3 regions of the Cupriavidus phytohabitans genome follow, and region 2 is predicted to be linked to each of the others. Evidence: predicted binding sites of a transcription regulator. Region 2 holds the regulator's gene; each other region holds the start of a gene.
The links. The regulator sigma-54, encoded in region 2, starts transcription at its own class of promoters, with help from an activator protein. The targets are predictions, from matches to a motif close to TGGCANGNAANCTGCTTT.
Positions count from the first base shown of each region.

Region 1 (3,273 bases), on a different contig from region 2:
TGCTGTTCCGGGGTGCGGAAGTAATCCAGCGTCACGCGCAGGCCATGGTCGACGTCGCGCTGCGCCAGCGGGATGCGCGAACGGAAGTAGTCCAGCCCGGCGGCCTCGATCCATGGGTAGTGGGTGGGCCAGCCGGCCAGGCGTTCCTTGTGGATCTCCGGTGCGAACATCTCGGTCAGCGACGAGCACACCGCTTCCTGCCACGGCGCGCGGCGTCCGAAGTTGACATAGGCGTCGACGGCGAAGCGCACGCCCGGCAGCACGTGCCGATGGTCGAGCAGCGTCTCGCGCTCCAGCCCCACGGCCTGGCCCAGCCGCAGCCAGGCTTCGATTCCGCCGGGCACGATGTCGGTGCCGTCATGGTCAAGGATGCGCACGACCCACTGCCGGCGCGTGTCGCGGTCGGGGCAGTTGGACAGGATCGCTGCATCCTTCAGCGGGATATTCGTCTGGTAGTAAAAGCGGTTCGCCACCCACGCGCGGATCTGCGCGGGCGAACACTGCCCCGCGGCCATGCGCCGGTTGAACGGATGGTGGATGTGGTAGCCGCTTTCCTTGGCGCGCAGGCGGGCCTCGAACTCTGCCGGGCTCCATGCAATGGGGTGTGTCATAGCGCGATTTCCATGCCGTCGCAGGCCAGCTCGATGCCATGCCGCGCCAGTTCGGCGCGTTCGGGCGAGTCTTCCAGCAGTACGGGGTTGGTATTGTTGATGTGGATAAGGATCTTGCGGGCGGCCGGCAGCCGGTCGAGGATCTCGATCATGCCGCCGCGGCCTGACAGCGGCAGGTGGCCCATGTCGGCAGCGGCCTTGGCGGAGAAGCCCAGAGCCTGCATCTCGTCCTCGCGCCAGAAGGTGCCGTCGACCAGCACCACGTCGGCGTTGCGCAGTTCCGCGAAGACGCGGTCGTCGACGCTGCCGAGGCCGGGCGCATAGAAAGCGCGGCGCCCGCTGCGGCAGTCCTCGATGCGCAGGCCGATGTTGTCGCCGACGCGTGGGGCGTTGCGGCTGGGGGAGTAGGGCGGCGCCTTGCTTTGCAGCGGCACGGCCGTGAGCCGGATGTGCTCCAGCGGCGGCACGGTGAACGGCGTGCCGTCACACGGCAGGGTGTGCGTCTGCAAGCCGCAGTAGTGCGACAGCATGCGGGTCAGCGGAAAGGCTGTGCCCAGGTCGTCGAGCACCGCCGCGGTCGCGTAGAGCGGCAAGGGCTGGCGGTGCTCGCGCAGCATCAGCAGGCCGGTGACGTGGTCGATCTGCGCGTCCATCAGCAGCACCGCCGCGATGGCGCTGTCGCGCGGCGCGCGCGCCGGCTGCAGCGCGGGCGCCTGGCGCAGCTGCTGCAGGATGTCGGGCGAGGCGTTGACCAGGACCGCATCCGGCCCGTCGCCGGAGAGCGCGATCGACGACTGCGTGCGCGGCGTGGCCCGCACGGTGCCGCGGCGCACGCCGTCGCAGTTGTGGCAGTTGCAGTTCCACTGCGGGAAGCCGCCGCCGGCGGCCGACCCCAGTACCCGGATGGTTGTCATGGCGCGAGCGCTTTGTCGTGGGGCATGGCGTCACGGAGCAGGCGCATGGCCCGGCAATGCGGGCGTTGCGCCTGTCCCGGCGCGATCAGCGGTTGGCGATATACATCGTGATCTCAAAGCCCAGCCGCAGCTCGGTGTAGGCAGGCGTGGTCCAGGTCATGTCTCTCTCTCCTCGTATGGGATGGTTAGTGAATATCGTCGTGGCGCGGCAGGCGGGCCGCCGCATCCTTGTCAAGGCAACATCCATGCCCGACATGTCCATGGCCACCGCCTGCAACGGCGACGCTTCGGGCCGCCGGGCGAGCGCGTGCCCGCTGCCCGTGCGCGCCTGCTTACTGTGTCACGACTGTTTCAAAGTGGGACACTTGTCCAGAAACGGGACACCGCCGCGGTGCGTTCCCGCCGCCAGTGCCTGGGCGGGGTTCAGCCGGGCTGGTACGGCAGCCCGCGCGCCTCTTCCATCTTGCGGTAGACCGTATTGCGCGAAATGCCCAGCGCCTTGGCCGCCGCCGAGATATTGCCGTGGTGCGCCCTGACGGTGGCGACGATGGCCTGGACCTCGACCTCGGCCAGCCGCGTCGGCTGCACGCCCGGTGGCACGCTAGCCAGGGCAGGGGCTGACGGCGCGGCCGCCCGCGCCTGCCGCTCGCGCAGGTCGTCCAGGAAATCGTCGGGCAGGTGGTCCTCGGTGATCTCGGCTTCGCCTTCCGCCATCAGCCGCGCGGTGCGCAGCAGGTTGCCGAGCTGGCGGATGTTGCCCGGCCAGTGGTATTCCCGGAACATCCCCATCACCGAGCCCTTGATGCGGGGCGTCGCGCCCGCGGGCTGCTCCTGGCGCAGCAGCTTGCCCGCCACCACGTCCAGGTCGCTGCGCTCGCGCAGCGCGGGCAGGCGCACCACCAGGCCGTTGAGGCGGTAGTACAGGTCCTCGCGGAACTGCCCGCCGGCGACCATTTCGCGCAGATTGCGGTTGGTGGCGCACACCAGCGAAACATCGATATGGATCACCTTGCTGCTGCCCAGCGGTTGCACCGCGCGCTCCTGCAGCGCGCGCAGCAGCCGCCCCTGCAGGTGCAGCGGCATGTCGCCGATCTCGTCCAGGAACAGCGTGCCGCCGTTGGCCAGCAGCATCTTGCCGATGCCGCCCTTCTTGCGGGCGCCGGTGAAGGCGCCTTCCTCATAGCCGAACAGCTCCGACTCGATCAGGTTCTCGGGGATCGACGCGCAGTTCACGGCGATGAACGGACCCGCGCGGCGCGGGCTGTCGGCGTGGATGGCGCGCGCCATCAGTTCCTTGCCGGTGCCGGTTTCGCCCAGCACCATCACCGGGATGTCCTTGCCGATCACCTTGCGCAGCTTGCCGATGACGGCCCGGATCTGGGTGTCGCCGGTGTCCAGCTCATCCAGTCCCTCGGGCGCGGACGGGTCGGCGCGCGGGCGCTGTGGCGCCACGATGGCCTCGCGCGCGTCCTGGCGCGCTGCGTCGACGCCGGGCATCGCGCTCCGGCTGGTCTTCGATTCCACGCGCGCGCTGACCTTGACGCCGCTTGGCAACTGCAGCTGCACCAAGGCCGCCGGTGCCGCGCGCACCGCGTCGAACAGCTGCGACATCGACAAGCCGAACAGCGAAGAGAACGTATGCGCCTGCAGCGCGCCGTTGGACAGGCCCAGCTGGAACTGCCCGCTGCGGTTCGCCGACAGGAAACGCCCGCCCGGAGTGAACGATACGATACCCTCCACCAGCGTGC
Region 1 covers NZ_JAGIQB010000020.1:112,487-115,759, forward strand. The annotation lists gene pqqC (pyrroloquinoline-quinone synthase PqqC) at 1-611, opposite strand, end outside; gene pqqB (pyrroloquinoline quinone biosynthesis protein PqqB) at 608-1,525, opposite strand; gene pqqA (pyrroloquinoline quinone precursor peptide PqqA) at 1,611-1,685, opposite strand; gene J8I34_RS16140 (sigma-54-dependent Fis family transcriptional regulator) at 1,949-3,273, opposite strand, start outside.
Region 1: pqqA (pyrroloquinoline quinone precursor peptide PqqA) is a predicted target of sigma-54. The motif match lies at 1,759-1,776, and genes of this name have one in related genera.

Region 2 (3,273 bases):
CATTGCTGCATCTGCGCTGCGGCCATCTGGTACTTGACCGCTTCGCGGTCGTGGCCTTGCACGCGGTCCTTGTAGCGCAGTACCTGACGGTCCAGCTTGTCGACTAGTGCGTCGATCGCTGCATACAGGTCTTCATGATGCGCTTCAACGAAGATGTCCTTGCCCCTGAGATGTAGATTGATTTCCGCATATTGCCGCCTGTCCTTTTCCTTGTGATTGTCGACAGAGAGCAGCACGCTAACGCCAATGACCTGATCGAAATGCCTGACGATTCGCTCCAGCTTCGTTTCCACGTACTCACGCAACGGCGGCGTGATGTCAAGGTGGTGTCCACTGATCTTGAAGTTCATAGCGCTTCTCCTTCTGAAAGAGCCTCACCAGGCAGGCGGTGGGCTCGGCTACAAAGACTTGCGGAGATTCACTGCGGGGATCTTCAGGGCTTCGCGATATTTGGCAACGGTGCGGCGTGCGACAACGAAGCCTTGCTCACCCAGCAGTTCGGCGATGCGACTGTCGGAAAGGGGATTCCTCGGGTCTTCGGCTCCTATCAGTTGCTTGATCAAGGCGCGGATGGCCGTTGATGAAGCCGCGCCACCGGTTTCGGTGGACACGTGGCTGCCGAAGAAGTACTTCAGTTCGAAAGTACCCATCGGCGTTGCCATGTATTTATTGGTCGTCACCCGGGAGATGGTTGACTCGTGTAATCCCAGTGTATCGGCAATCTCCCGCAAAACCAAGGGGCGCATGGCGATTTCGCCGTGCGTGAAAAAGTTCTTTTGACGCTCGACAATGGCCTGCGAGACACGCAGGATCGTGTCGAACCTTTGCTGGATATTCTTGATCAGCCAGCGCGCTTCCTGCAGTTTCTGCTGCAGGCCCGCGGTACCCGACTCGCCCTTCGCGCCGCGCAGGATCTGCGCGTACATGTCGTTGATGCGCAGCCTCGGCATCACATCGGGATTGAGCTGCGCGATCCAGCCGCTGCCGCTCTTGCGCACGAACACATCGGGCACGACGAAGTCGGCCTCGGGTCGGCTGTAAGCCTGGCCCGGATAGGGTGCCAGCGAGCGGATCAGCTCGTGCGCGGCCTTGAGTGCAGGCTCGTCTACCTGCAGGGCTTTTTTCAGGCGCGTGTAGTCGCGCACCGCCAGCAGCTCGAGGTGGTTGTGCACGATGTTCAGCGCCAGTTCGCGCTGCGGGTGCTGCAGCCGGCGCAATTGCAGGCCCAGGCACTCGGCTGCATTGCGCGCGCCCACGCCCGGCGGGTCGAAGCTTTGCAGCAGCGTCAGCATCGCCTGCACTTCGTCGATCTCGAATTCGAGCTCTTCCGGCAGTTCGGCGCAGATTTCTTCGAGTGTCGCGCTGAGGTAGCCGTCGTCGTCGAGCGATTCGATCAGGAAGATGGCCAGGCCCTTGTCGCGCACCGAGATCTTCAGCGGCGTGAGCTGTTCCATCAGGTATTCGCGCAGCGTGGGCTCGGCCTCGCGCAGCTGCATCGGCGTCTTCTCGTCTTCGTCGCCTTGCGGGCGGCGCGCGAAGTCGTCCAGGCTCCAGTCGCCGCCATAGTCTTCGCCACTGTTGCTGTCGCCGTAGCTGTCGTCGTCGCCCGCGCCATCGGTGCGCGCCTCGCCATTGCCTTGCGGCTCGGAAGGTGCCGGCGCCGGCGCGCTCTGAACATTGACCGAACCATCGGCGGCCACGCGCAGCGGGCTTTCGATCCAGTCGTTCTCGCGTTCGAGAAGGGGGTTTTCCGTGAGCGCCTGTTCGACTTCCTGCTGCAGTTCCAGCGTCGAAAGCTGCAACAGCCTGATCGACTGCTGCAGTTGCGGTGTCAGTGCCAGGTGCTGGGAGAGGCGGAGCTGTAGCGACGGTTTCATGCGACCTATTTTATGCGCATCTTTCCGTTGTTGGAACGGAAATTGCTATCAATGTCGCGGCTCGATCGACGCCGGCAGTGGGCTGGCCCACACCCAGATCATGGGGCCGAAAGCAGGGAGAATCAATGGCCTGCCGCTGTGGACAGGCCAGTACATCACATGCGGAAGTTCTCGCCGAGGTAGACGCGCCGCACCGATTCGTTGGCGATGATCTCTTCGGGCCGCCCGGCGGCCAGCACGGTGCCTTCGCTGATGATGTACGCGTGGTCGCAGATGCCAAGCGTTTCGCGCACGTTGTGGTCGGTGATCAGCACGCCGATGTTGCGCGCCTTCAGGAAGCTGACGATGCGCTGGATCTCGCCCACTGCGATCGGGTCCACGCCGGCGAACGGTTCATCCAGCAGGATGAAGCGCGGCGACGATGCCAGCGCGCGCGCGATTTCCACGCGGCGGCGTTCGCCGCCGGACAGCGACAGCGCCGGGTTGTTGCGCAAGTGAGCAATCTGCAGGTCGTCGAGCAGCGCGTCGAGCCTGCGCTCGATCTCGGCCTTGGCCAGCGGCTTGCCGTTTTCCACCTGCAGCTCCAGCACGGCGCGGATGTTTTCCTCGACGTTGAGCTTGCGGAAGACCGACGCTTCCTGCGGCAGGTAGGACAGGCCCATGCGCGCGCGCTCGTGGATCGGCAGGCTGCTGATGTGGTCGCCGTCGAGCACGATATCGCCCTCGTCCAGGTTCACCAGCCCCACGATCATGTAGAAGGAGGTGGTCTTGCCCGCGCCGTTGGGGCCGAGCAGGCCGACCACTTCGCCGCTCTTCACGTCCAGCGACACATCTTTGACCACGGTGCGCGAGCCGTAGTGCTTCTTCAGGTGGCGCACGACCAGCGTGCTGCCGCCTTCGAGGACGGCCGTGGCTTGGGCGGAAGGCTTTTCGGCGATGGTGGCGGTATCGGTCATTGGCACAGTCTGGCGTTCAGCGTTTCAGGCGAGGAAGCGGTCCCCGCCCGGCGTCAGGGTTTGTTGGCGGGCGCGGGCGCCGGCTTCAGGTCCAGCGGCGAGCCGCTGCCCGAACCCTGCGCATTCGGGTCCTGCCGAGGCGACAGCACCGCGCGCACGCGGCCCGACGGATTGGCGGCCGAGGTGTTGTCGCCGCCGCCGGCAGCCGTGTAGAACTCCTTGCGGCTGTCGTAGGTCAGCACCGCGCCGCGGATCTCGTCGAGCATCTTGGCGCCCTGCAGGCGCGCCATGCGCGCGTGGCCGATCAGCTTGGACAGCTCCTGCTTGCCGTCGTATTCGATGCGGTCGCCCCAGCCGTCGATGTACTCGTCGACGCCTTCGCGCTTCTGCCGGATATAGGCTTGCTTGCCCGGCTTGGACGTGGCCACCGCGAACTGGTA
Region 2 covers NZ_JAGIQB010000018.1:106,058-109,330, forward strand. The annotation lists gene hpf (ribosome hibernation-promoting factor, HPF/YfiA family) at 1-350, opposite strand, end outside; gene J8I34_RS14905 (RNA polymerase factor sigma-54) at 399-1,877, opposite strand; gene lptB (LPS export ABC transporter ATP-binding protein) at 2,033-2,833, opposite strand; gene lptA (lipopolysaccharide transport periplasmic protein LptA) at 2,887-3,273, opposite strand, start outside.

Region 3 (3,273 bases), on a different contig from region 2:
GTCTGCATCACCGAAGGCATCCCCGTGCGCGACATGATGGAAGTCAAGGACCGCATGCGCCGCGAGAACAAGAAGACCCTGCTGCTGGGGCCGAACTGCCCGGGCCTGATCACGCCGGACGAAATCAAGATCGGCATCATGCCGGGCCACATCCACAAGAAGGGCCGCATCGGCGTGGTGTCGCGCTCGGGCACGCTGACGTACGAAGCCGTGGGCCAGCTGACCGCGCTGGGCCTGGGCCAGTCGTCGGCTGTCGGCATTGGTGGCGACCCCATCAACGGCCTGAAGCACATCGACGTGATGAAGATGTTCAACGACGATCCGGACACGGACGCCGTGGTCATGATTGGTGAGATCGGTGGTCCGGACGAGGCCAACGCCGCCCACTGGATCAAGGACAACATGAAGAAGCCGGTGGTTGGCTTCATCGCTGGCGTGACCGCGCCTCCGGGCAAGCGCATGGGCCACGCCGGCGCGCTGATCTCGGGCGGTGCCGACACCGCCCAGGCCAAGCTGGAAATCATGGAAGCCTGCGGTATCAAGGTGACCAAGAACCCGTCGGAGATGGGCCGCCTGCTGAAGGCGATGCTGTAAGGTCTGCTTGCCGTTCCCGCTGTCGCGGGAATGACAGACTTGTGATGCCCCCGCCCTTCTGGCGGGGGCATTCTCTTTTACGGCGAGTGATTCGGGGGTCACGAAAACCCCGGAACATTACAGGATTGAAATCTAATCGAAAGGTTCGTGGGTTAAACAGTCATGTCTGCGCTTTCAGACATCCGAACACCCGTCAGATGACGGGGCGCGCCACGCATAGAACCGCCACTACATAGAACTCGAGGAGCCTACCCGTGGAACTGCTGTCTTCCACCACTTTCTGGATTGCGTTGGGATCGATCATCCTGACCAACATCGTCCTGTCCGGCGACAACGCGGTGGTGATCGCGCTCGCCTCGCGCAACCTGCCGCCCGCCCAGCAGAAGAAGGCCATCTTCTGGGGCAGCGCTGCCGCCATCATCATGCGCGTGGTGCTGACCGTGGCCGCGGTCAAGCTGCTGAGCCTGCCATACCTGAAGATCGTCGGCGCCGTGCTGCTGGTCTATATCGGCGTGCAGCTGCTGACCGGCGATGACGACGAGGAAGGCCACGACGGCAAGGACAATATCTGGGCCGCCATCCGCACCATCCTCATCGCCGACCTGGTGATGTCGCTGGACAACGTGGTCGCCGTGGCCGCCGCCGCGCAGAAGGGCCCCGAGGGCAGCCAGCTGATGCTGCTGATTATCGGCCTGGGCCTGTCGATCCCGCTGATCGTGTTCGGCAGCACGCTGCTGCTCAAGGTGATGGAACGCTTCCCGGTCATCATCGTGCTGGGCGCCGCGCTGCTGGGTTACCTGGCTGGTGAGATGCTGGTCAGCGACCCGGTCGATGCCGCATGGTTTGAAGTCCACGTGCCGCACGCCCACCTGGTATTCGGCGCCGCCGGCGCGATCCTGGTGGTGATCATTGGCAAGATGCTGAACCGCCGGTCGCCGCAGACGGCCTGACGGGTATTGCTTCGCACGGAAGGGCGGCCGGTTGGCCGCCCTTTTTTGTTGCCAACTGGCGGACATCCTTTGTCGGTGCGATTTCCAACTAACTCATGTGAGTGATCGCACATTTTGTCGCTTCGGCGGGTGGTAGTGCGCCCAGGTGACAAAATTTGGCGCAAGCGGTCAGTTTCCCTCTGTCGGGTGACGAAATTTGTCGTTTTTTGCTCCCTACGGACGTGGGATATGGCTGGCACGCTTACTGCTGATTAGTTCCCGCGTCACGAAACCGAAGACGTGCAACGCTTAACCAAAATCTCTTCGAGGGGTCAAATCATGCAACGGGTACAAAAACTGAAGAAGCTGGGCCGTCGTATTCAGAAGGGCTTTACGCTGATCGAACTGATGATCGTGGTGGCGATCATTGGTATTTTGGCGGCGATCGCGATTCCGCAGTATCAGGACTATGTGACGCGCGCACGCTGGTCGGACAACATTACTTCCGTAGCAGCGCTGAAGATGGCAGTTGCCCAGTGCTTGCAAGAGAACGGCGGCGTGTTGGCTTCGTGCGATACCGTCGCCAAACTGACGACGACTGTTGGCTATCCTGGCACCCAGAACCCGCCCAATGGCACGGTTGCCCTCACGGCTGCAACTGCGGCGATCGTTATCACGGGCGCAGTGCAATTGCCCGCGTGTACGGTAACGATGTCCCCGACCGTCGGCACCAACGCTGTTACCTGGGCGTCGGTAACCGGTGGTGGGGCCACTTGCACCAGGGCACAAACTGGCGTTTAAGCAGGCAATCTCCGCTGTGGAAAGCGCCTTCGGGCGCTTTTTCTTTGCCCGTGCCACAAGCTATCATGCGCCTTTCCCCAAACTAGGCGCCTCAATGCCGCCGTCCCGGACAACCCTCCCGTCGGCTGCCCTCATCGCAGCAATCGTCTTCCCGCTGCTAGTTTCCAGGCATACGCTCCCACTCGCGACGTTCTACGGCGAATGGGCTGCCGCATGCTGCGCGCTTGCCCTGGTCTCGTTCCTGGCGCTTCGCACGCCCGCCACACCAGCGGCAACCACGACGATTTCACTGCCGTGGGTAGCCTTGCTGTTCCTCTGGCTCGCCGCCGTCGGCCTGACACGCACCGCGCTCGGCCACGTCGATATCACCGGCAGCGCCACCCTGACCGTCCTGACCCTATTGCTCGGCGCAGCCGTGACATGCGCCGCATGGTCGTACCGCCGCAATCGAGTATCGGAATCGCTCAACGCCGGCGACACCCTTGCCATCGCCTTCCTGATCGCCGGCCTGCTCGGCACCGTCACGCAGTGGGTGCAGCTCTTCCATCTCGAGCGCAGCGCCTTCGGTCTCGTTTCCACCTACTTCTACGACGACAACCGCCGCCTCTGGGGCAACCTGAACCAGCCCAACCACCAGGCCACCGTGCACGGTCTCGCACTGGTCGCATCAGTCTGGCTGGCATCGCGCGGCAGGCTGCGCTTCCCGATGTGGCTGGCAGCCGTGGCATTGCTGGAAAGCGGCGTCGTGCTATCCGGATCGCGCACTGGCGTGCTGCATGTCGGGCTGGCCGCCGTCTACGCGCTGGTGGCCGCATGGCTGGCACGCGGCACGCCGCGCGAAGTGGATCCGATGCGGCGCACGACCGGACTGCTGGTGGCCGCGGTCGCCATGATCGTGATGCTGCTGGTGCTGCAGCCAGCGATCCGCGCCGCCGGCCAGTTTCTTGAC
Region 3 covers NZ_JAGIQB010000007.1:172,346-175,618, forward strand. The annotation lists gene sucD (succinate--CoA ligase subunit alpha) at 1-594, shown strand, start outside; gene J8I34_RS07235 (TerC family protein) at 849-1,544, shown strand; gene J8I34_RS07240 (pilin) at 1,863-2,324, shown strand; gene J8I34_RS07245 (PglL family O-oligosaccharyltransferase) at 2,419-3,273, shown strand, end outside.
Region 3: J8I34_RS07240 (pilin) is a predicted target of sigma-54. The motif match lies at 1,778-1,795, and genes of this name have one in related genera.